Regions from separate parts of the Hyphomicrobium sp. CS1GBMeth3 genome, predicted to be linked through region 1. Evidence: predicted binding sites of a transcription regulator. Region 1 holds the regulator's gene; each other region holds the start of a gene.
What was found. Region 1 encodes HrcA, which represses chaperone genes, less so after heat shock. Its sites were predicted from a motif close to GTTAGCACTCNCNNNNNGNGAGTGCTAAC; they were not measured.
Positions count from the first base shown of each region.

Region 2: the regulator HrcA is predicted to act here: its motif matches at 4,012-4,040, upstream of groES (co-chaperone GroES).
Region 3: the regulator HrcA is predicted to act here: its motif matches at 6,402-6,430, upstream of groES (co-chaperone GroES).

Region 1 covers NZ_FPHO01000003.1:988,083-995,854, reverse strand. The annotation lists gene rdgB (RdgB/HAM1 family non-canonical purine NTP pyrophosphatase) at 1-695, opposite strand, end outside; gene CS1GBM3_RS11950 (VOC family protein) at 692-1,123, opposite strand; gene CS1GBM3_RS11945 (anthrone oxygenase family protein) at 1,108-1,536, opposite strand; gene rph (ribonuclease PH) at 1,604-2,317, opposite strand; gene hrcA (heat-inducible transcriptional repressor HrcA) at 2,560-3,618, shown strand; gene grpE (nucleotide exchange factor GrpE) at 3,732-4,418, shown strand; gene dnaK (molecular chaperone DnaK) at 4,811-6,730, shown strand; gene dnaJ (molecular chaperone DnaJ) at 6,893-7,772, shown strand, end outside.
Region 2 covers NZ_FPHO01000003.1:2,397,397-2,405,168, reverse strand. The annotation lists gene CS1GBM3_RS18700 (hypothetical protein) at 1-770, shown strand, start outside; gene CS1GBM3_RS18695 (MarR family winged helix-turn-helix transcriptional regulator) at 1,162-1,551, shown strand; gene plsY (glycerol-3-phosphate 1-O-acyltransferase PlsY) at 1,750-2,475, shown strand; gene dprA (DNA-processing protein DprA) at 2,462-3,634, shown strand; gene CS1GBM3_RS18680 (hypothetical protein) at 3,639-3,896, opposite strand; gene groES (co-chaperone GroES) at 4,098-4,388, shown strand; gene groL (chaperonin GroEL) at 4,509-6,146, shown strand; gene CS1GBM3_RS18665 (HPP family protein) at 6,164-6,667, opposite strand; gene katG (catalase/peroxidase HPI) at 6,950-7,772, shown strand, end outside.
Region 3 covers NZ_FPHO01000003.1:2,418,378-2,426,149, forward strand. The annotation lists gene CS1GBM3_RS18770 (S-methyl-5'-thioadenosine phosphorylase) at 1-87, shown strand, start outside; gene CS1GBM3_RS18775 (hypothetical protein) at 96-1,346, opposite strand; gene CS1GBM3_RS18780 (CoA pyrophosphatase) at 1,508-2,170, shown strand; gene CS1GBM3_RS18785 (hypothetical protein) at 2,167-2,475, shown strand; gene CS1GBM3_RS18790 (CCA tRNA nucleotidyltransferase) at 2,482-3,747, shown strand; gene CS1GBM3_RS18795 (hypothetical protein) at 3,837-4,019, opposite strand; gene groL (chaperonin GroEL) at 4,253-5,899, opposite strand; gene groES (co-chaperone GroES) at 5,951-6,265, opposite strand; gene CS1GBM3_RS18810 (H-NS histone family protein) at 6,699-7,010, opposite strand; gene CS1GBM3_RS18815 (ABC transporter permease) at 7,238-7,772, opposite strand, start outside.

The sequences.
Region 1 (7,772 bases):
GCCTGTGTCGAGAGGTTGCGGGCGGCGGCTTCAAGGGCCTCGAGATCGCGGCCATCCTTCGGCGCTGACCCGCGCGCTTCGACCTTCTCGAGGCAATGGCGCTTGAAGGCCTCGAAGGCGCGCGTGCGGTGGGAGATCGCGTATTTATCAGCGGGCTCCATCTCGCCGAACGTGCGTGTGTCGCCATCTGGGACGAAGATCGGGTCGTAGCCGAAGCCGTTGCCGCCGCGCGGCGGCCAGCGCAGTGTCCCGTAGACACGGCCTTCGAAAATCCGATGCTCGCCGGTGGGCCAGGCCAGGCACAGCACGGAGATGAAGTTGGCGCGTGGCGGCAGGCCGTCCCAGGCGCCCTTCTCGGCGAGGGCGTCGTACACGCGCTCCATGGCGAGCGCGAAGTCCTTGCCGGGGCCTGCCCAACGGGCGGAGTAGATGCCGGGAGCGCCGTCGAGTGCGTCGACCTCGAGTCCCGAGTCGTCGGCGAGCGCCGGCAGGCCCGAGGGGTTGGCTGCGGCTAGGGCTTTGAGGCGCGCGTTGCCTTCGAACGTGGATTCCGTTTCCTCGGGCTCGGAAAGCGCGAGATCGGCCGCGGAGACGGCATCGAAGCCGTACGGCGCGATGAGCTCCTTGATCTCCCAAACCTTGCCGGGGTTGTGGCTGGCCACGACGAGGCGGCTGCCGGGCTCGAGCTGCTTCATGCCTCGAACCCCCAGATGCGCGGTTCGGCAAATTCTATGGAATTGCCGTCGGGATCGCGGAAGTAGATCGAGCGGCCGCCGTTCGGCCATTCGAAATCGGCTTCGATCGCAACACCCATGTCGGCAAGATGGTCGCGCCAGTGGTCGATGTCAGATGCGCTGGCGGCAAAGCAGATGTGGCCTTGGCCTTCGGCGCCGTGCGGTGGCAGAGGGAGACCGTCTTTCGCAGGCGGCTTTCGCGTGGCTTCGGGATTGAAGATCAGGAGCATCTGGCTTTCGAGTTTGTAAAAGATGTGACGGCCATCGACGCGGGCGTAGGGCTCGCGGCCAAGCAGCCGATTGTAAAATGCTTCCGCTACGCCGAGGTCACGCGTGTACAGAATGCTTTCGAGAACTGCGAGGGGTTTTGCTGTCAGCTCAGAGCCCATAGGAATATCACCGTGGCCAAGACGCCGAGAAACGTGCGGACTGCGTGCAGCCCGCCCCACTGTTCGATCAAGGCGCGCGTTTGGGGACCGGCGGCTTCCGGCGCGGTGCCCATCAGTTGATTGTTCGTCGGCATGATGCCTATCAGCGTGAAGGGCCAGTTTGCCAGCAGAACGACGCCGCCCGCGAGCCAGCGCCAATCGCTCGTGCTCCACCAAGCCGCTGCACCGAGCAGGAAGCCGATTACGGCCAAGGGAGCCTGCATGGCAAAGCCGCGCTTGTAGCTCGGTTTCCACTGGGTCAGCAACGCGCGGTCGTCGAGCTGCAAACGGGCGGGTTGCTCGGAGACGTTGATGTAAAGCGCCGCGCCAGTGAAGAGGGCCGCAACGGTCAGGGCAAGATGTCCGGTGAGCATGATCGTGCTCCATCTGTCGCTTGGGCAGGGCCGCTCTCCGTGGCGCGCTGATGCAAGTGCCGCCCGGCTACGCAACCGTGAGCTTCTGCAACTCGATCAGCTCGGCGATGCCCTTCTTCGCCAGTGCCATCAACTGGTCGAAGCTCTCCTGGCTGAAGGCGAGCGTCTCGGCAGTACCCTGCACCTCGACGATGCCGCCGGCGCCCGTCATCACGAAATTCGAATCCGCGTCGGCGGTCGAGTCCTCGGCGTAGTCGAGGTCGAGAACCGGCGCGCCCTTGTAGAGCCCGCAGGACACGGCAGCGACGTGGTCTCGCAGCACGCCCTCTTTCACCATATCGCGCAGCTTCATCCACTGGATGCAATCGTGGAGCGCTACCCAGGCGCCGGTGATGGCGGCCGTGCGCGTGCCGCCGTCGGCCTGGATGACGTCGCAGTCGATGGTGATCTGCCGCTCGCCGAGCTTTGGCAGGTCAACCACTGCGCGGAGCGCGCGGCCGATCAGGCGCTGAATTTCCTGCGTGCGGCCGGACTGGTTGCCGACTGCTGCCTCGCGGCGCGTGCGGTCGGTGGTGGCACGTGGCAGCATGCCGTACTCGGCTGTGACCCAACCGCGCCCCTGTCCCTTCAGCCACGGCGGGATGCGCTCCTCGAGGCTCGCCGTGCACAGGACGTGCGTGTTGCCGAACTTGATCAGGCACGAGCCCTCGGCATGCATGGAGACCGCGCGTTCGAGGGAGACGCGGCGAAGCTCGCCTGGCTGGCGTTTGGAAGGGCGCATATGGGCTCGCGAATTGTTGCAGATTGTCGTGCGGAGCAGGACCAGGCTCACTGCCGCAACCCCGCCGCTTTCGGCGCGACCCTACGGGAGCGGACTTGCGGGATCAACCTCAATCACGGCAGGCGCGCAGGCGTCGATCCGAGCACGGTGTCAATGGAAGAGGTCTTGTGTTTACGGAAGAAACCGCCATTTTTAGGCTTCTTGTGGCGCCGTGGTATCGTCGCCGAGAGGCATGAACAGCGATGTCCGAACCGCAATCCGAGATCAAAAAGCTCAGCGACCGTTCTCGCACGATTCTGAGACAGATCGTCGACAGCTATCTGGCGACGGGTGAGCCCGTCGGCTCGCGCAATCTGTCGCGCGTACTTCCGATGGCACTGTCGCCAGCTTCTATCCGCAACGTGATGAGCGACCTCGAGCACGCGGGCCTCATCTATGCGCCGCACACCTCGGCGGGGCGGTTGCCTACGCAATCCGGGCTGCGCATGTTCGTCGACGGTCTGCTCGAGGTCGGAGATCTGAGCGAGGACGAGCGGCGCCAGATCGAGGCGCAGCTCGCGGTCAAGCGCACGAAGTCGCTCGATCAGGTGCTGACGGAGGCGGGCGAGATGATCTCCGGCCTCTCGCACTGCGCCGGCGTGGTGCTAGCCGAGAAGCAGGTGGCGCGACTCAAGCACATCGATTTCGTTCCCATCGATCCGACGCGGGCTCTGGTCGTGCTCGTCGACGAGGATCAGAATGTCGAGAACCGCCTGATCGACATTCCGGCCGGGCTTCCGCCGTCGGCACTTGTGGAAGCGGCGAACTACCTCAATGCGCACATACGGGGCCTTACGATCGCGGAATCGCGTGATGCCGTCGAGGCGGAGCTCGGAAAGGCCAAGGCCGAGCTCGACAAGCTGACGCAGAAGGTGATCAAAGCCGGGCTCGCGGAGTGGTCCGGTACTGTCGACGACCGCAAGAGCCTGATCGTGCGCGGGCAGGCTAACCTGCTCAAGGACCTCTCCGCGGTCGACGATCTCGAGCGTATCCGGCAGCTCTTCGATGATCTCGAGACGAAGCGCGATCTTCTGCAGATCCTTGGGCTCGCCGAGCATGCGGACGGGGTGCGCATTTTCATCGGCTCGGAGAACAAGCTGTTCTCTCTGTCGGGCTCATCCCTGATCGTGGCGCCGTTCCATGATACGGACCGCAAGGTGGTCGGCGTGCTCGGCGTCATCGGCCCGACTCGCCTCAACTATGCCCGTATCATTCCGATGGTCGACTACACGGCGCGGCTGGTGAGCCGCGTGCTGACTTGATTTTTTTGTCCTAGGGGCTGATATCGGGCGCATGTTCGGGCGGCCGCCTGCGTGCGTCATCCGACGCAGGCGCGCACGCCCCGCGCCCAATTTTCACTCGACGCGGAGCAGGCATGGTTGACGAAACCTCAAGAAATCCAAGTTCACCCGGCGGAGCCCAGGGGCCAGACGTAGCTGGCACGCCCGAGGCTGCGGCTGATCCGGCGCAGGAGGCTCAGCGGCTTGCGGCCGAGGTCGATACCCTGCAGGGGCAGATCGCCGATCTGACGGACCGGCTGCTCAGGGCGCACGCCGAGATGGATAACCTCCGCAAACGGGCCGATCGCGAGCGCGAGGAGACGGCAAAGTACGCCATCACCAAGTTTGCGCGCGATGTGGTGGCGGTGGCCGACAATTTCGAGCGCGCCATTCAGGCGGTTCCGGCCGGGGCCGCCGATCAGGACGCGGTTCTGAAGAGCCTCGTCGAGGGCGTCAGCATGACCGAGCGCGAGTTTCTCAACGTGCTCGAACGCAATGGCGTCAAGCGAATCAACCCGAAGGGCGAGCTGTTCAACCCGCACCAGCATCAGGCGATGATGGAGATGCAGAACACCGACGTGGTGCCGGGCACCATCCTCGAGGTGTTCCAGTGCGGCTACGTCATCGAGGACAGGGTGCTGAGGCCGGCCATGGTGGTGATCGCCAAGGGTGGCCAGAAGCCTGCTCCTCCGGCCGAGCAGGCTGAGCCGAGCGGCGATGGCTCCGCCGAGGCGTCGGCGTCCTCCGACGCGCCGCCGGCGGGCAATGACAACGTGGTCTGACGACGTGGTACGCGAGGGGCAGTGAACCACTGCCTCGCGGGTGCCGATTGACGCAGCCCGTGATGGGGACTGATCGGTAACATCCGGCCGGCACGGTCCGGCTCATGTTGCGCTTCGGCGCTCATCACGCGCGGTTTCGGCCGAAACGTCGGCAAAGTGCTTGCGTCGGAGGACGTGAGAAGTGTTAAACCAACGGCCCCTAAATTGATCCTGAGGCGGTGGGAAGCGCCCGTTGCGCGCCGAAAAGCCCACCCTATATAACCGCCCATCATCAATTGTTCTCCTGGGGACCGTACTCCAATGCCTCCTGCCCGGAGGCCAACGGACAAAACCGGGCGCCGGCCTAACCAAGGGTCCGGACGGTCTGCCGCAACGAAGAGGATTTCGGAGACATGGCAAAAGTCATCGGTATCGACCTCGGCACCACGAACTCGTGCGTCGCCGTTATGGAAGGGGGCAAGCCCCGGGTGCTCGAGAATGCCGAGGGCGTGAACACGACGCCGTCCATCGTCGCTTTCACGGATGACGGCGAGCGCCTGGTCGGACTTCCCGCCAAGCGCCAGGCGGTGACCAACCCCACCAACACCTTTTTCGCGATCAAGCGTCTGATCGGTCGCCGCTACGACGATCCGCTGGTCGAGAAGGACAAGAAGCTCGTCCCCTACAAGATCGTTCAGGGACCGACTGGCGATGCCTGGGTCGAGGCTAACGGCAAGCAGTACTCGCCGCAGCAGATCTCGGCCTTCATCTTGCAGAAGATGAAAGAAACCGCCGAAGCCAAGCTCGGCGAGACCGTTACGCAGGCCGTCATCACGGTTCCCGCCTACTTCAACGATGCCCAGCGTCAGGCGACCAAGGACGCCGGCAAGATCGCCGGGCTCGAGGTGTTGCGCATCATCAACGAGCCGACGGCGGCCGCGCTCGCTTATGGACTCGACAAGAAGTCGGGCGCCAAGACCATCGCGGTCTACGACCTCGGCGGCGGTACGTTCGACATCTCGATTCTCGAGATCGGCGACGGCGTGTTCGAGGTGAAGAGCACCAACGGCGATACCTTCCTCGGCGGCGAAGACTTCGACATGAAGCTCGTCAGCTATCTGGCCGACGAGTTCAAGAAGGAGCAGGGCATCGACCTGCGCAGCGACAAGCTCGCACTTCAGCGTCTCAAGGAGGCGTCCGAGAAGGCCAAGATCGAGCTGTCGTCCTCGTCGCAGACTGAGATCAACTTGCCGTTCATCACGGCGGATCAGACGGGACCGAAGCATCTCACGATGAAGCTCACGCGCGCCAAGCTCGAGAGCCTCGTCGACGACCTGATCCAGCGCACGCGCGGTCCCTGTGAGCAGGCTATCAAGGATGCTGGCCTCAAGGCTGCCGAGATCGACGAGGTCGTTCTCGTCGGCGGCATGACGCGCATGCCTAAGGTGCAGCAGGTCGTGAAGGAGCTGTTCGGCAAGGAGCCCCACAAGGGCGTCAACCCGGACGAAGTCGTGGCTGTCGGTGCTGCGATCCAGGGCGGCGTCCTCAAGGGCGAAGTCAAGGACGTGCTGCTGCTCGACGTGACGCCGCTGTCGCTCGGCATCGAGACGCTGGGTGGTGTGTTCACGCGCCTGATCGATCGCAACACCACCATCCCGACCAAGAAGAGCCAGGTGTTCTCGACGGCCGAGGATGGGCAGAATGCCGTGACGATCCGCGTCAGCCAGGGCGAGCGCGAGATGGCGGCCGACAACAAGCTGCTCGGCCAGTTCGATCTCGTCGGCATTCCGCCGGCGCCGCGCGGCGTGCCGCAGGTCGAGGTGACGTTCGACATCGACGCCAACGGTATCGTGCACGTGTCTGCCAAGGACAAGGCGACGGGCAAGGAGCAGTCGATCCGCATTCAGGCCTCGGGCGGTCTCTCGGATTCCGAGATCGATCGGATGGTCAAGGACGCGGAGGCGCACGCCGCCGAGGACAAGAAGAAGCGCGAGCTGGTCGAGACCAGGAACCAGGCCGAGGCTCTCATCCACTCGACCGAGAAGGAGCTCACCGAGAACGGGGCGAACCCAGGTGTGGCCGCCGTCAAAGAGGATGTGGAGAAGGCGATCGAGGCCGCCAAGGAAGCCATCGCCTCCGACGACGTGGAGCGCATCAAGTCTGCGACCACGTCGCTGGCTCAGGTAGCGATGAAGATCGGCGAGGCAATCTATGCTGCCAAGGGCGGCGACGGCGCCGCCTCTGATGAGGCCTCCTCCGAGAAGAGCGGAGACGACAATGTCGTTGATGCGGACTTCGAAGAGGTCAAGGACGACAAGAAGAAGGCGGGTTAACGCTCGCCACGCATTCCTCTCTCCGGCCCGTTGCGGACGCTTTCCGCAGGGCCGGGGAGGGGTTTTTTATTGTTCTAGCGGCCGGGCGCTTCTAGCCCATGGCCCGGTTCCGGGTCATAAGGCTTGCTTCCCGCCTCATGCCGCCGGATAGAATGCCGCCCCATGGCAAAACGCGACTACTATGACATTCTCGGTGTTCCACGCACGGCGAGCGAGCAGGATCTCAAATCCGCCTTTCGCAGGCTTGCGAAGGAATATCATCCCGACCGCAATCCCGGCGACGCGGATGCCGAGCAGCGGTTCAAGGACCTCAACGAGGCGTACGAAGCCCTCAAGGATCCGCAGAAGCGCGCGGCCTACGATAGGTTCGGCCACGCGGCCTTCGACCATGGCATGGGCGGGCGCGGCCATCCCGGCGGCGGGTTCGGGCCGGACTTCGCCTCCTCCATGTCGGATATCTTCGACGATCTCTTCGGCGAGTTCATGGGCGGTCGGCGCGGTGGTGGCGGCCAACGGCGCGGGAGCACGCGCGAGCGCGGCGCTGATCTGCGCTACAATATGGAGATCACGCTCGAAGAGGCTTTCAACGGCAAAGCGGCCGAGATCCGCGTGCCGACGAGCGTTGCCTGCGATACGTGTTCGGGCACCGGAGCGAAGCCCGGTACCAAGCCGTCCACGTGTCCGACCTGCGGCGGCATCGGCAAGGTGCGCGCCAGCCAGGGCTTCTTCACCATCGAGCGGACGTGCCCGACCTGCATCGGCCGCGGCGAGGTGATCGACGACCCGTGCACGGCCTGCTCGGGCTCGGGCCGCGTCACGCGCGAGCGCACGTTGCAGGTCAACATTCCGGCCGGTGTCGAGGACGGTACCAAGGTGCGTCTCGTCGGCGACGGCGAGGCGGGGCTGCGCGGCGGTCCGCCGGGTGATCTTTACATCTTCCTCTCGATTAAGCCGCACGCGTTCTTCCAGCGCGACGCAGCGGATGTGTTCTGCAAGGTGCCGATCTCGATGACGACAGCGGCGCTCGGCGGGCAGATCGAGG
Region 2 (7,772 bases), 1.4 Mb from region 1:
GCGCTCGTGCTTGTGACGAGTATTTCGCGCTGTGGCTGGCGCAGCAGGCGATCTTCATAGAGCACGGCAACCCGCAGCGGCTGTTCGGACTGCTTGCCGCCTATGCCTGGTTCTCAAGCGCCGATCTCGCGCGTGCGCGCGGGCTGATCGTGGTGCCGTGGCGGCCGGAGATGGCGCTCGACACGGCCGTCTGCGCGGCGAAAAGCTGGCTCAACCGCATGCGGCTCGTGCTTCAGCTCGGACGCGGCGTGCTCGACGATCCCTGGCTCAAGCCCGGTGAGGCGCGCGGGTTCTCGTTCGTCCCGCTCCTCGAGCACGCCAGCATCCTCGCAGAGGCTCATGCCATGCAAAACTGCTCCGATCAGTACGCGGATAGGCTGGCGCGCGATAAATGCCGCCTTTTCTCTATCCGTCGGCGCGGCGTACGGGTTGCGACGCTGGAGATCGGCCCTCATCCGCGGGAACCGGGCGTGCTGGCCATCGCGCAGCTCAAAGCACGGCACAACCTGCCGGCCAGTGCCGAGGCCTGGCAAGCCGCACACACCTGGATGGGTACGCAGCAGGATCTCAGGCGCCCCGGCAATGGCGGGCAAACGGACCATCCGTTCGATGCGACAACCTGGACGGCGCTGATGGCCCCGTATCGGACTCACAAAGATGGGGCTCCGTGGATCCCTGAACGTGCGAGCAAGGAATCTTTTTCGCTTATCGACAGCGGAATCGGGGAACTGGCGCGCCGGGCCGGAATTACGTCTTGGCTGTTTACGTGAGTCATGCCGGCGGGCGGTCGCAATCGACTGAGTTCCCGTGACCAGACGCCGCGCACGTACATCCCGTGAACGGGGGTCTTCAGACGGCGATCATCGAAAATATTCCGTATTGTGGTCCAAAATTACAGCGATCGGTGCACAGGACGACCGGCCGTGTGCGTCTCGGCCCTCACCCGCTTCCGAAGCGGATCGAGGATCACCATATCCAGTCCATGAGTATCAGAGCACGTCCGACGTGTACGACGAAACCCCGCTGTCGCGGGGCATTGAGACATCGGGAACGAGCAACGCGAGCAAGAGGACACGATGAAGAATGAAACATGAAACGAGTGACGACCGAATGTCTTCGGCGTTGCATCTGCTGCATAGAGCGGGCCAATGTGCAGACGAGATGTTTGCCGTCAGCGTCGGCGAGCTTGGCCTTACGCCGAGGCAGTTCGCCGTCATGACAGCCATCGCGAACAGCGAAGAGCCGAGCCAGACCACGCTTGTCGATCGAACGGGAATCGATCGATCGACGATGGCCGACATCGTGCGCCGTCTCACGTCGCGTGGGCTCGTCCAGCGCAGGCGCACCCGGCGCGATGCTCGCCGGTATGCCGTACGGCTGACGGACAAGGGCGAGAGCGCGCTGCGTCTCGCAGAGCCGGCCGCCCGGACGACGGACGAGAAGATCCTCGCTGCTTTGGCGCCGACGCAACGGGATGCGTTCCTACGGTCGCTGTCGCGCATCGTGACGGCCGTCGAGCCGGATGGTGTCTCCCGAAACGGACGCGGCTAGGCAACGTCCTTTCGGCTACGTGCGCTAGCGATCGGGCGCTGCGCACGCCGCGCCTTGCTGGGCAACCGGCTCGCCGACGCCAGGTCGAGGCTTGGCCACGAACCTTCGGACCCGTACCTGCCATCCTCTCGATCCCAGTTGCTGGAGGCAACGTCTGCCACTAGCCTGACGGGGATTCCGGGGGGCGCAGTAGTGGTCATGACCAAGGTCGGCAGTCTTTCCATCGTTATCATCGGCGTCGTTATCGCCGCCGTCTCGTTTGCGGCGCTTGCCAGCACCGGCGCGGACGTCGTCGCACCGCGCCTCGCGAGCTTCCAAACGACGCTCGCCTATCTCTTGCCGGCCGCGATCGGCTATCTCTTCGGCTCCATTCCCTTCGGACTTCTTCTCACGCGTCTTGCGGGCCTCGGCGACATCCGCAACGTGGGATCGGGAAACATTGGCGCCACCAATGTGCTGCGCACCGGACATAAAGGGCTCGCGGCTCTAACGTTGGTGCTCGACGCGCTCAAGGGTACGGCTGCCGTGCTCGTCGGCGCAGCGGTCGGAGCCCGCTTCGGCTTCGCCATCGATGGCGCGCTGATTGCCGGGCTTGCAGCCTTCCTCGGCCACATCTTTCCGGTCTGGCTCGGCTTCAAGGGCGGCAAAGGCGTTGCGACCTACATCGGCGTCGTCGGCGGTCTCGCGTGGCAGGCGGCGTTGATCTTCTGCGTCGCCTGGCTGGTGACGGCCGTGGCGACGCGCTATTCGTCCGCTTCGGCGCTCGCGGCAAGCGTCGTGACACCGGCCGCCCTGCTCGGGCTCGGCTTCGTTCCCGAGGCCATACTGACGCTGGTGATGAGCCTGTTCCTGATCTGGAAGCACGAAGCCAATATCAGGCGGCTCATCAAGGGAAAGGAACCGCGGATCGGTGCCAAAGCCTGATCCATCGCTGTTCACGGCGGCGCCGCTGCCGGTTTCCGCCCTCGACGACGCGGAACGTCTGGCGTGTCTTCGGCTCATTCGCTCGACCAATGTCGGCCCGGTCACCTTTCGCGAGCTGATCAATCATTTCGGCGGCGCCAAGGAGGCGCTCGCAGCCTTGCCCGCTCTCGCCCAGCGGCGCAACGCGCGGATCCGCGTCTTTCCGCAAGCGGAGGCAGAAGATGAGCTCGCGGCGGCGCGCAAGGTGGGGGCTCGGCCAATCTTCACCATCGAGCCCGGCTATCCCGCTGCGTTGGCTGCAATCGATGCGCCTCCCCCGCTGCTTTACATCAAAGGCCGTACAGAGCTTCTCGCCCGTGCGGCGATCGCCATCGTCGGTTCGCGGCAAGCCTCCGCAGCGGGGCTCAAGCTCTCGCGCACGTTCGCGCAGGACCTCGCCGCGGCTGGGCTCGTCATCGTGTCGGGGTTGGCGCGCGGCATAGACGCGGCCGCCCACGAAGCGAGCCTCGCAGCTGGCACGATCGCCGTGCTCGCGGGTGGGCCGGATGTTGTCTACCCGCCGGAGCACGCGGCGCTGCAGGCGCGGATCGGTGAAGACGGCTGCATCGTCACGGAGCAACCCCCGGGTTTCGTACCGCGGGCCAAGGACTTCCCACGCCGCAACCGACTGATCTCGGGGCTTTCTCTTGGCGTACTCGTGATCGAAGCGGCGCGCCGCTCAGGCACTCTCGTCACCGCGCGCTTTGCCGGCGAACAAGGACGCGAGGTGTTCGCCGTGCCCGGTCATCCGCTCGATCCCCGTGCCGAGGGCACCAATCAGCTTCTGAAATCCGGGGCGACGCTCACGACGGAGCCCGGCGACGTGCTCGAGGCGTTGGCGCCCCAGCTCAGGCGTGGGGTGGCCGGGCTTACGGACGCACCGACGCCGTTTGGAAATTCGTCACCGCCCCTCAGCGAGCCGACGCCGCGTCCGGAGCCGGGCGATGCCGAGCGCGAGCGTGTGCTGTCCCTGCTCGGGCCGCATCCCGTCGACATCGACGAGGTCGCACGCGCGGCGTCGCTCGATGTGCGCGAGGTGCGCGTTGTGCTTATGGAGCTGGATCTCGTGGGCGCGATCGTCCGCCACGGCCACCAGCTCGTTTCGCGGTCCATTGCTTGAGCGGCTAACGGCAGTCCTTGGCGCGTATGCGAGCTTCCGCGTGGGCGAGTTCGAGAATTCCGGCGAGCGTGCTGAGGTGGTTGCTATGCGCTATTTCCTTCAGCTCGAGCAAGAGGTCGGCGATGTATTCGATTTGCTCCTGCGACCGGCGCGGGTCCTCGCGCTCGCTTCTGTTCGCGTACTTGTCCCGCACAGCAGCAGCCCCCCTGTTGCTTCGCCATCGAGTGGCGCGTCCCTGTGACGTGTACTGAGGCTTGCTCATACGTTAGCCTCAAATCCGTAAGGTTGTAAATTATCAATATGCACCTCCGCAGATTGTGAACATACAGTCCGAGGCGATTACTTGACCTTGCGCAAAGCGGCACTTAGAACGCCACGCTGGCACTCACCTGGGATAAGTGCCAAAATCGGTTTTTCCGCCGCGCAGCGGTGCCCTAAGCCCCCACTGGAGTTAAAAAAACCAATGACGTTCAAACCCCTGCATGATCGTGTCGTCGTCCGTCGGGTTGATAGCGAAACTAAGACCACGGGTGGCATCATCATTCCGGATACGGCTGCCGAGAAGCCCCAGCAGGGCGAGGTTATTGCCGTGGGTCCGGGCGCGCGCGACGAGACGGGCAAGCTCGTGCCGCTCGACGTCAAGGCCGGCGATAAAGTGCTGTTCGGCAAGTGGAGCGGCACCGAGGTGAAGATCGACGGTCAGGATCTCCTGATCATGAAGGAGAGCGACATCCTCGGCGTCATCGAGAAGTAGAAGTAGCAGCACGCAACCATCGCGGGCGGTGGCGCGATTCGCTCACCATCGCTCACCGCACCCCCCCCCTCATTCTGCAGGCGCCGCCTTCCGGCGCCGTCATCCACGAAGGAACCCCAAATGGCAGCCAAGGACGTTCGCTTTTCGTCAGAGGCCCGCGACAAGATCCTGCGCGGCGTCGATACGCTCGCCAACGCCGTCAAAGTCACGCTCGGTCCCAAGGGCCGCAACGTCGTCATCGAAAAGAGCTTCGGCGCGCCGCGCACGACCAAGGACGGCGTGACCGTCGCCAAGGAGATCGAGCTCGAGGACAAGCTCGAGAACATGGGCGCGCAGATGGTGCGCGAAGCGGCGCAAAAGACCAACGACCTCGCCGGTGACGGCACCACCACGGCCTGCGTGCTAACCCAGGCCATCGTGCGCGAGGGTCTCAAGGCGGTTGCCGCCGGCATGAACCCGATGGATCTCAAGCGCGGCATCGATCAGGCTGTTGCCGAGGTCGTCGAGGAGATCGGCAAGAAGTCCAAGAAGGTCAAGAATTCGGCTGAGATCGCGCAGGTCGGCACCATCTCTGCCAATGGCGAGAAGGCGATCGGCGAGATGATTGCCGAGGCCATGCAGAAAGTCGGCAACGAGGGTGTCATCACGGTCGAGGAAGCCAAGGGTCTCGAGACCGAGCTCGACGTCGTCGAAGGCATGCAGTTCGACCGCGGCTATCTCTCGCCCTATTTCATCACCAACGCCGACAAAATGATCGTGGAACTCGACGATCCCTACATCCTGATCCATGAGAAGAAGCTGTCGAGTCTGCAGCCGCTGCTGCCGGTGCTCGAGGCCGTGGTCCAGACCGGCAAGCCGCTGCTTATCATCGCAGAAGAGGTCGAGGGTGAGGCGCTCGCCACGCTGGTCGTCAACAAGCTGCGCGGCGGCCTCAAGATCGCCGCCGTCAAGGCGCCGGGCTTCGGTGACCGCCGCAAGGCCATGCTCGAGGACATCGCTGTGCTGACGCGCGGGCAGACCATCAGCGAGGATCTCGGCATCAAGCTCGAGAACGTGACGCTCGACATGTTGGGACGCGCCAAGCGCGTGCGCATCAGCAAAGACGACACCGTGATCGTCGACGGTGCCGGCAAGAAGAAGGAGATCGAGGCGCGCGTGTCGCAGATCAAGGCGCAGATCGAGGAGACGACCTCGGACTACGACCGCGAGAAGTTGCAGGAGCGCCTTGCGAAGCTCGCCGGCGGTGTCGCCGTGATCAAAGTCGGCGGCGCCACCGAGGTCGAGGTCAAGGAGCGCAAGGACCGTGTCGATGACGCGCTCAATGCAACCCGCGCCGCTGTCGAGGAAGGCGTGGTGCCGGGCGGCGGCGTCGCCCTGCTCAAGGCTTCGATCGCCATCAGCGCCAAGGGCGAGAACGACGACCAGAAGGCCGGCATCGCCATCGTAAGGCGCGCGCTGCAGGCACCGATCCGCCAGATCGCCGAGAACGCCGGCACCGAAGGCTCAATCGTCGTCAGCAAGGTGCTCGATGCCAAGGGCTCGACCTACGGCTACGACGCGCAGGCCGATTCCTACGGCGACCTGATCGAGAAGGGCATCATCGATCCTGCAAAGGTCGTACGCACGGCGCTGCAGGACGCTGCCTCGATCGCAGGGCTTCTGATCACGACGGAAGCCGCAATCGCCGAGGCACCGAAGAAAGATGACGGCCATTCGCACGCGCATGGTCCGGTCGGCATGGGCGGGATGGGCATGTAAGCGGCCCTCGCGATACCTTAGCTTTCAGATCCGGGGTGCCCGCGGGAGACAGGCTCTACCGCGGGCACTTTGATTCTTGCGAGCAGGAGCGCTCCAAGGCGCTGCCACATGAAGGAGAAGGCGACGAGAAGCAGCGCGCCCGCGAGAACAGGCGAGGCGATCCACGCTGCGGGCAGGCTGTGTGCCGGCACCAGAAAGGCGTTGATGCCTGCGGGAGGGTGCAGGGACCGCGTCACCGCCATGAGCAGGACGGCGACTGCAACGGCCACCGCGCTCGCTGTCTCGGTCGGTCCGAGAACCACAAGCGCTCCATACCCCGCAAAGGCCGACAGGACGTGCCCGGCCGTCACGGCGAACGGTCGCGCCGCGGGCTGCTCCGGCAAAGTCAGGACGAGCACAATCGAGGTTACGAACGGCACGCGGGCGAGCGGCTCCCCCGCCGCATGGGCGAGGACCTCCATAAGGCAAATTGCCAACCCGGCGCCCACGCTTCGATGCAGCCAGATCGGAACATCCCTCATCACGTCCCCCGCACGCGCCCTTTATGGCAGGTTAAAGAATGCGCGCTTGGATGACAGGCTCTCAAATAGCCGCAGACACGCCATAAGTTTTTCCTATCACCCCCATCTAGCAAACAGACTTGCCCTTATGGCGTCGTGCCGGTAGTTGTCTGGAAGAACTCTAAAGAACCCGCGCAGCTGTGCGATGAGCCTTTGCGCTCCTATGTCGAGGTGTCCAAGCCCTGGGCGGCTTGGAACTCCGGAATGCCGCAAAAAAATTATCGGAAGCAATCGGAGAGAGAGATGGACGCAAAGGTCGACGATAAAGGTCCAGGCAAATGCCCGTTCTCAGGTGGCGCGCGCGCGCGCGCCAACAGCGACTGGTGGCCGAACACGTTGCGCGTCGACCTCCTGAATCAGCACTCGTCCAAGTCCGATCCGCTGGACCGGGGATTCAACTATCGCGAGGAGTTCACGAAGCTCGATTACGAGGAGCTAAAGAATGACCTGCGCAAGCTGATGACGGATTCACAGGATTGGTGGCCGGCCGACTTCGGACACTACGGCCCGCAGTTCATTCGCATGTCCTGGCACGCCGCCGGCACCTACCGCCTCTCCGACGGTCGTGGCGGTGGTGGCCGTGGCCAGCAACGCTTCGCCCCGCTCAACTCGTGGCCGGACAACGTCAACATCGACAAGTCGCGCCGGCTCCTGTGGCCGATCAAGCAGAAGTACGGCCAGAAGATCTCCTGGGCGGACCTCTTGATCCTCACCGGCAACGTGGCGTTGGAAACAATGGGGTTCCGGACCTTCGGCTTCGCTGCGGGGCGTGAGGATACGTGGGAGCCCGATCAGGACATCAACTGGGGTGAGGAGGGAGAGTGGCTCTCCCATCGGCAGCTCGAGAAGTTCGACAACCCGCTCGGCGCCACCGAGATGGGTCTCATCTACGTCAATCCGGAAGGACCGAACGCCAGCGGCGATCCGCTGGAAGCGGCGGCCTTCATCCGTGAGACCTTCGCCCGCATGGCGATGGACGACGAGGAGACCGTGGCGCTGATCGCCGGCGGTCACACCTTCGGCAAGACCCACGGTGCGGGCGCCGGAACGTTTCTCGGGCCGGATC
Region 3 (7,772 bases), 1.4 Mb from region 1:
GTCGCCCTCATCACGGCGCCTGACGCCCGCGACGCCTCGCTCGTGCGCAAGCTCGACGCCGTCGCTGGCCGCGTTCTCGGAAGCTGAAAGCTCGACTACCGGCCGGACGCGACTTCCCGCGACACCTGCCGGAACGCCTCGGCGAACTCGATCGCCCCCGGATTGGTCATGTTCTTGTCCATGCGCTCGTCGAGCGCGGCCAAGAGTTCGGCGCTAGTCTTGTCGCGCACGATAGTGTTGCGGAAGTAGGCATCGCGGGCAAAGAAGTTCGTTGTCGCCGCGTTGCGCGCCGCAGGGCGCATCATCTCGAGGCCCGTGCCCGGCCCCGCGAGGTTCATGAGTTCGATCTCGGCGCCCGTGAGAGCCGGGATGCCCGCCTTCTCCGCCATGACCTTGAGGCCGTGCAGCTTGATCACCTGCAGCCAGGGGCCAACGTCGCCATCGAGGTTGAGCGCGTGAAGCCCCATGCCGCGCTGCGTGCGCGCAAAGGCAACGTGACGGCTCCATTGGTGAGGAATCGAGCGCGCGGCCTTGATCATCGCCGCGACCTTGTCGTGTTTCTGAGCCAGCGCGCGGCGGCGAGCTGGCGAATAATTGCGATCTGCCGCCATAGCCTTCAATCGCGCAAGGAACTTCGGCCCGTGCTGGGCGAGCTCATCGGACGTGTTGGCGGTCAGAAGCTGCGCGTAGCCAATTGCAGATGAGATCGGCTTGCCCGTCTTTCGGATCGGATGGATGCCGGCCACCATGTCCGCCGTGCCGAGCCCGCTCGTCTCGAGTGCATAGACGCGTACCACCTGCTCACCGGTGAGGCCCAGCGAGACGGCCTCGCGGGCATAGCGCAGCTTGAACTCCTGCTCGGGAATGCGCTCGGGGCGGAAACCGTATTCAGCTTCGGCGGCGGTAAGAAAATCGTCGAGCCCGGGCAGCGGCCTCGGCGGCGGGCGATCCTTCTTCTTGTCATCCTCCGCCTGGTAGGCAGCCCAACGTTTGGCGAGCCCCGCAGGCAACTCTGGCCCCGCATACTTGGGCGGGAACGTCCGAACATAGTCATTGGCGGAGATGGCTTCGCCACGGCCGCGTTTGCCACGCCGCAGGGCCTTCTTGTCGGAAACCTCGCGCCAGTAGGCGTCGCTCTTGAAGTCGTGCGTGGCCTTGGCGTCGAGATAGGCTTCGAACAGCTTGCGTTCAGCAGGCGGCAGCGTTCTCGCAAATGCCTCTGAGGTGCGTGCGGCTGCAGGGTTCGACAAGCTAATGAGGGACAGGCCCAAGAGAGCGAGGCCCAAAAGCCCGCCCAATAGGCCCATGCGCAGCGTCGTCGCGGCAGTCGTCGGCGGCGTTGTCATGGCTCGTGATCCTCGGCTCGAATCGCCTTTAGCGCTTACTGGCAGCAGAATAGGGCGTTTCCTGGGGGCGGGCACACCATCCGGGACCGTTTCACGTCGCGAAAAGGCAAACGCCGCCGGCAAGCCATTCCCAATCCGTCGCTTCTGGCTTAGGAAGCCTTATGATTCCGTTGCGCCTATCCGACCCGCATGCCTTCACGCCAGCCGGCTTTCGGGAGCGCGCGCTGAGCGCCCTTTCAGGTCCCCAGCCCGACGATGGAGACGGCCCGAGCGATTTCGACCTCAACCCAGAGGTCGCCGCCGCACGCCCGCACCCGGATGCGCTGGCAACGGCGCGGCCGGCGGCCGTACTGATTCCTGCCATTGCGCGCGAGACGATCACGCTGCTGTTCACGCAACGTACCAATCATCTCGCAGCGCACGCTGGCCAGATTGCGTTTCCGGGCGGCAAGGCCGAACCTTATGACGCTGACCCACTGGCAACCGCGCTACGCGAGGCGCACGAGGAGATCGGTCTCGAGCCGTCGCGGGTCACGCCGCTCGGCACGCTCGACCGATACCTTACGGGAACGGGCTTCAGGATCACGCCGGTGATCGGCCTTGTCGATCCGGCTTTCACGCCCGTACCCGACGTTAACGAGGTGGCGGATACCTTCGAGGTACCGTTATCGTTCCTGATGGATGCCAGGAACTTCCAGCGCCACTCTCGGAACATGGGCGGCGTGGATCGGCATTTCTACGCTATCCCCTTCGGCGACCGCTTCATCTGGGGCGCGACGGCCGGTATCCTGCGCAACATGCACCAGAGGCTCTTCGCACCATGATCCGCACGGTAATCGAGAACATGCTGTTGTTCCTTTTGCCGACGTTCGTCTACGTGGCGTGGGTGCTGTTTCAGAGTTCGCGCGCCGAGGCGGAGGGTGAGAACGAGAACGCCGAGGCGAAGACGGGACATCCGATCGTTCGTGCGCTCGACGACGCGCCGCTGCTGTGGCTGTTCGCGGGCGGCGCGCTGATCCTGATCGTCACGCTGGCGTTCTTCGGAACCTCCTCCGGTGGCAAGCCCGGTCAGCATTACCAACCTTCTATAATGAAAGACGGCAAGATCCAGCCCAGCCACATCGAGTAGACGGTGATGACGCGTGAGCGCGAGGACGAGGAGCAGCGTCTGCCGAGCTTGAGCGGCGCGCCGTGGCTCGAGAGCGAGAGCACGCGGGCCGTGCTTGATGCACTCCGGAGCGGCGGTTTCGAAGGCCGCATCGTGGGCGGCGCCGTGCGCAACGCGCTGATCGGCGAGCCGGTCCGGGACATCGACATCGCGACCACGGCGCTGCCGCAGGACGTCATCCACCTGGCGGCCGCGGCCGGCCTCAGCGCCGTGCCGACGGGCGTATCCCACGGCACGGTCACTGTCATCGCGGACCATCGCCCGTTCGAGGTGACGACGCTGCGCCGTGATATCGAGACCTTCGGCCGCCAGGCGCGCGTCACGTTCACGACCGATTGGGCCGAGGACGCCGCGCGGCGCGACTTCACCCTCAACGCGCTTTACTGCGATGCAGGGGGCACCGTGTACGACCCGGTCGGCGGTTATCCTGACATCATCGCACGCCACGTGCGCTTCATCGGCGACGCGCGCGAGCGCATCCACGAGGATTATCTGCGCATCCTGCGCTTCTTCCGCTTCACGGCCGAGTACGCCGAGGGTTCGCCCGATGCGACCGGGCTCGCCGCTTCGATCGAGCTTGCGGACGGTCTCGCTCAGCTCTCCGCGGAGCGCGTGCGGGCCGAGCTGCTGCGTCTGCTCGCGGCGCGGCGCGCGGTCGAGGTCGCGGGCGTCATGGCCAATACCGACCTGATCCAGGTGCTGATCGGCGTCAAAGGCGACGTGGTTCTGCTTCGCCGGCTGGCAGACATCGAGGCGGCACTTGGACACGATGCCGATCCGTTGGTGAGGTTGGCTGCGCTCACCGGCGGCGGACGCCCGCTTTCCGCGCTCGGCGCACGTCTGCGCCTGTCGAACGGAGAGAGCGAACGGCTGGCGCGCCTCATCCTACCGGACCCGGCCTTCGATCCCGCGACGGACGAGCGGGAGGCGCGGGCGTTTCTCTATCGCTTCGGCGTCGAGGCGTTCCGCGATGGTGTGTTGCTCGCCTGGGCACGCAGCGATGCAGCGCCCGACGATGCCCTCTGGCGCAGCCGCCTCGAGCTGCCCGACCGCTGGAAAGTCCCGTCGCTTCCGGTGCGCGGCGCCGATCTGCTGGCGCGCGGTCTCGCCGAAGGTCCGGCCGTCGGACGCATCGTGCGCGCGTTCGAGGATTGGTGGATCGAGGAAGATTTTCCGGAGAACGAGGTCCGGCTTGCACGCGCGCTGTCGGATCTGGTCAAGGCCAACACATGACAGCGGCGCCCCCTTGAGCGCCGCTGCGATGCGAAAGGCCGCGCAGGATGTAAGCCGCGCGGCATCAACCCCGATCGACATCCGCTGAATTATTTCGCGCGCGGACCCTGCATGCGGATCATCGCGGCTTCGATCCTGCGCCAAGTGGCTGCCTGCTCTGCCGCACCCTGCTCCTCGAACCGGCGCGCCTTCTGCGCCGCCTCCGCAATGGCCTTCGGGCCTTGCACTTCCATGAGCTTGCGGGCGTGCTCTTCGATCTCGATGGCGAGCATGGCGTTGTCTCCTTTGCTCGGGTTCGTTTCGATCGCAGTTTTTTATTTGGGTCGCCCGCCCGCGAAGGCAAGGCCGCGCCGGCACGAAAAAGGCCGGAGCAGCACGCTGCTCCGGCCTCGACGTGAAATCCAACTGGTGTAGGGCTTAGAAGTCCATACCGCCCATCTGAAGTCGGGCCTGCCCGACTTCAGCAGACGAAAGCATGGGCGGCCACCGCCATAGCGAACGGATCTTAGAAGTCCATACCGCCCATTCCGCCCATTCCGCCGCCGCCCATCGGCATCGCCGGGGCGTCCTTCTTCGGCTTATCGGCAACCATGGCCTCGGTCGTGATCAGGAGACCAGCAACGGATGCCGCATCCTGCAGAGCGCAGCGCACGACCTTAGCCGGATCGATGACGCCCTCGGCGATCAGGTCGCCGTAAGCGCCCGACTGGGCGTTGAAGCCGTAGGCGTACTTGTTGTTCTCGAGGATCTTTCCGGCAACGACCGAGCCATCCTCACCCGCATTGGTGAAGATCTGGCGAGCCGGAGACTGCAGCGCACGGCGCACGATCGAGATGCCGACCTTCTGGTCCTCGTTGCCGCCCTCGAGCGTCTCGAGCGCCTTGATGGCGCGCAGCAGAGCCACGCCGCCGCCCGGGACGATGCCCTCTTCAACGGCTGCGCGGGTCGCGTGCAGCGCGTCGTCGACGCGATCCTTGCGCTCCTTGACCTCGACCTCGGTGGCACCGCCGACTTTGATCACGGCCACGCCGCCGGCGAGCTTCGCCAGACGCTCCTGCAGCTTCTCGCGGTCGTAATCCGAGGTCGTCTCCTCGATCTGCGCCTTGATCTGCTTCACGCGTGCTTCGATGTCGGCCTTCTTGCCTGAGCCGTCGACGATCGTGGTGTTCTCCTTGTCGATCGTGACGCGCTTGGCCGTGCCCAGCATGTCGAGCGTCACGCTCTCGAGCTTGATGCCGAGATCCTCGGAGACCACAGTGCCGCCTGTCAGGATGGCGATGTCCTCGAGCATGGCCTTGCGGCGATCACCGAAGCCCGGAGCCTTGACAGCCGCGACCTTGAGGCCGCCGCGCAGCTTGTTGACGACGAGGGTCGCCAGGGCCTCACCCTCGACGTCCTCGGCGATGATGAGCAGCGGCTTGCCGGTCTGAACCACGGCCTCAAGCACCGGCAGCATGGCCTGCAGGCCGGAGACCTTCTTCTCGTGGATCAGGATGTAAGGGCTATCCAGCTCCGCGATCATCTTGTCGGCATTGGTGATGAAGTAGGGCGAGAGGTAGCCGCGGTCGAACTGCATGCCCTCGACGACGTCGAGTTCGGTCTCGAGGCTCTTCGACTCTTCGACCGTGATGACGCCCTCGTTGCCGACCTTCTTCATGGCCTCGGCGATCTTGGCGCCGATCTCGGTGTCGCCGTTGGCGGAAATGGTGCCGACCTGGGCGATCTCGTCGTTGGAGGTGACCTTCTTCGACTTGGCTTTGAGCTCGTCGACGACGGCCTGCACGGCGAGGTCGATGCCGCGCTTGAGGTCCATCGGGTTGGCGCCGGCGGCCACAGACTTGGCGCCCTCGCGCACGATGGCCTGTGCGAGCACGGTTGCGGTGGTGGTGCCGTCACCGGCGAGGTCGGCGGTCTTCGAAGCCACCTCGCGCAGCATCTGCGCGCCCATGTTCTCGAACTTGTCCTCGAGCTCGATCTCCTTGGCGACCGTCACGCCGTCCTTGGTGATGCGCGGCGCGCCGAAGCTCTTCTCGATGACGACGTTGCGGCCCTTGGGACCGAGCGTGACCTTGACCGCGTTGGCAAGGATATCGACGCCGCGCAGCATGCGCTCGCGGGCATCCTGCGAGAATTTTACGTCCTTAGCTGCCATGTGTGGCACTCCGTTGGATGAATGGGGGGATTTCTGGAAGTTCGAGGCGTCTTAGGCGGCCTTCTTGGCCGACGGCTTGCCTTCGAGAACACCGAGGATATCGCTCTCCTTCATGATCAGGAGATCCTCGCCGTCGATCTTGACCTCGGTGCCAGACCACTTGCCAAACAGCACGCGGTCGCCGGGCTTCACGTCCAGGGGGACGACTTTGCCCTGCTCGTCGCGGGCGCCAGGGCCGACGGCGACGACTTCGCCCTGCTGAGGCTTCTCTTTGGCCGTATCGGGAATGATGATGCCGCCAGCGGTCTTGGTGTCCTCATCGACGCGCTTGACGACAACGCGGTCATGCAAGGGACGGAATGTCATGGTTTACCCTCATGATGCATACGATTGATCATGCTTTAGAAAACGAACCGTGGAGGGGCGGGGCCGCGCTCCCAGGTTCAGACGCAAGCCAGCCTTTTGCAGCCTGACCATGCGCAGCGCCTATATGGAGTCGGGTGCTAGCACTGTCAAGTAATGAGTGCCAGGCGAGGGGAGGCGAAGGGCCTAGGCTCGACCGCAGGAATTTTGTAAGCCGCGGGACATCGGGCCGGGACGGAGCATGGCGAGGTCGCGAGCCCGGGGCCGATCTACAACGAAATGATTTGATGAAGCGTAAATGGCGGATTGTGCCTGCCGCGGAAGGCGCCATTGCGAGACAAATTCTCACGCCTGTGAAAACTATTGCCGGACAAAATAATCAGTGCGCCGCTTTATTTTTGCGGCGCACTGTCGGATCGTTCGATTTAGAAATGTTTTAGACGGCAAAATCAGTGATTTTTGCGCCTTTGCCAAGTTTAGCAACCAGCCAATTCGGCTTCCGGCCGCGCCCCGTCCATGTCTCAGAGCGGTTATCGGGATTTGCATATTTAACTGAGGTCGCCTTGCCCCGCCCGCGGCTGCCGAAAAGTTCGCCCACCGAGAAGCCAGCATTTTCAGCAAGCGTTGTGATTTTGTTCTTGAGGTCGGACCGCTCGCGATCCTTCGCAGCATTCAGCGCCCTCTGCGCGCGCGCGATGTGATCGGTCAGTTCCTTAACGGACATCTTGTCATAATTGATGCTTGCCATTCCTCACTCCGTTGATGTGCATCCCGTCCAGCTAGGGACGACCGCCAATTCCTGAAAGCGCGAGAATACGAACGAAAATCGCTGAAATCGGTCGCATGGTGCTGGGTTTACGCACATTTTCAACTTCCGCGGGCGAAAGCACCGCGGGCCGCCGAGTGCGGCACCGTCAGGTCAATAAAATCTTTTGAGAGCCTTCGTCAAGGCCGGGAAAAAATATCCGAGAAGTTTTATTCGCTACGCAATGCATCAATTGGATTTAGATGCGCGGCGCGACGGGCGGGAAACAGACCGAAACAGATCCCTGTCGCAGCCGCCGCCGCAAGGGCGCCGCCGAGGACCGCGGGCGACACCAGAACTGGCCAATTGGCAGCAAATGCAATGACGGCCGAAGCCGAAACGCCTACGGCAATGCCGATCAGCCCGCCGAGCAAACACAGCGAAACCGCCTCGACCAGAAACTGCAGCATGATATCGCGCCGCCGCGCCCCGACCGCCATACGGAGCCCGATTTCACGCGTCCGCTCGGTGACCGAAACCAGCATGATGTTCATAATGCCGATGCCGCCCACAATCAGCGAAATCACCGACGTGGCCGCGAGAAGGTAGCTGAGCGTTGTCAGCACCTCGCTTCTGGCTTTCATGGTTTCGGCCAGATTGCGCACCGAAAAGCTGTCGTCGGCCCCCGCCCGCGTTTTGCGGCGCTGGCGCAGGAAATTTTCGATGTCCTCCTGGACCTCGTCGATGTTGGCGCTTTCGTCCACT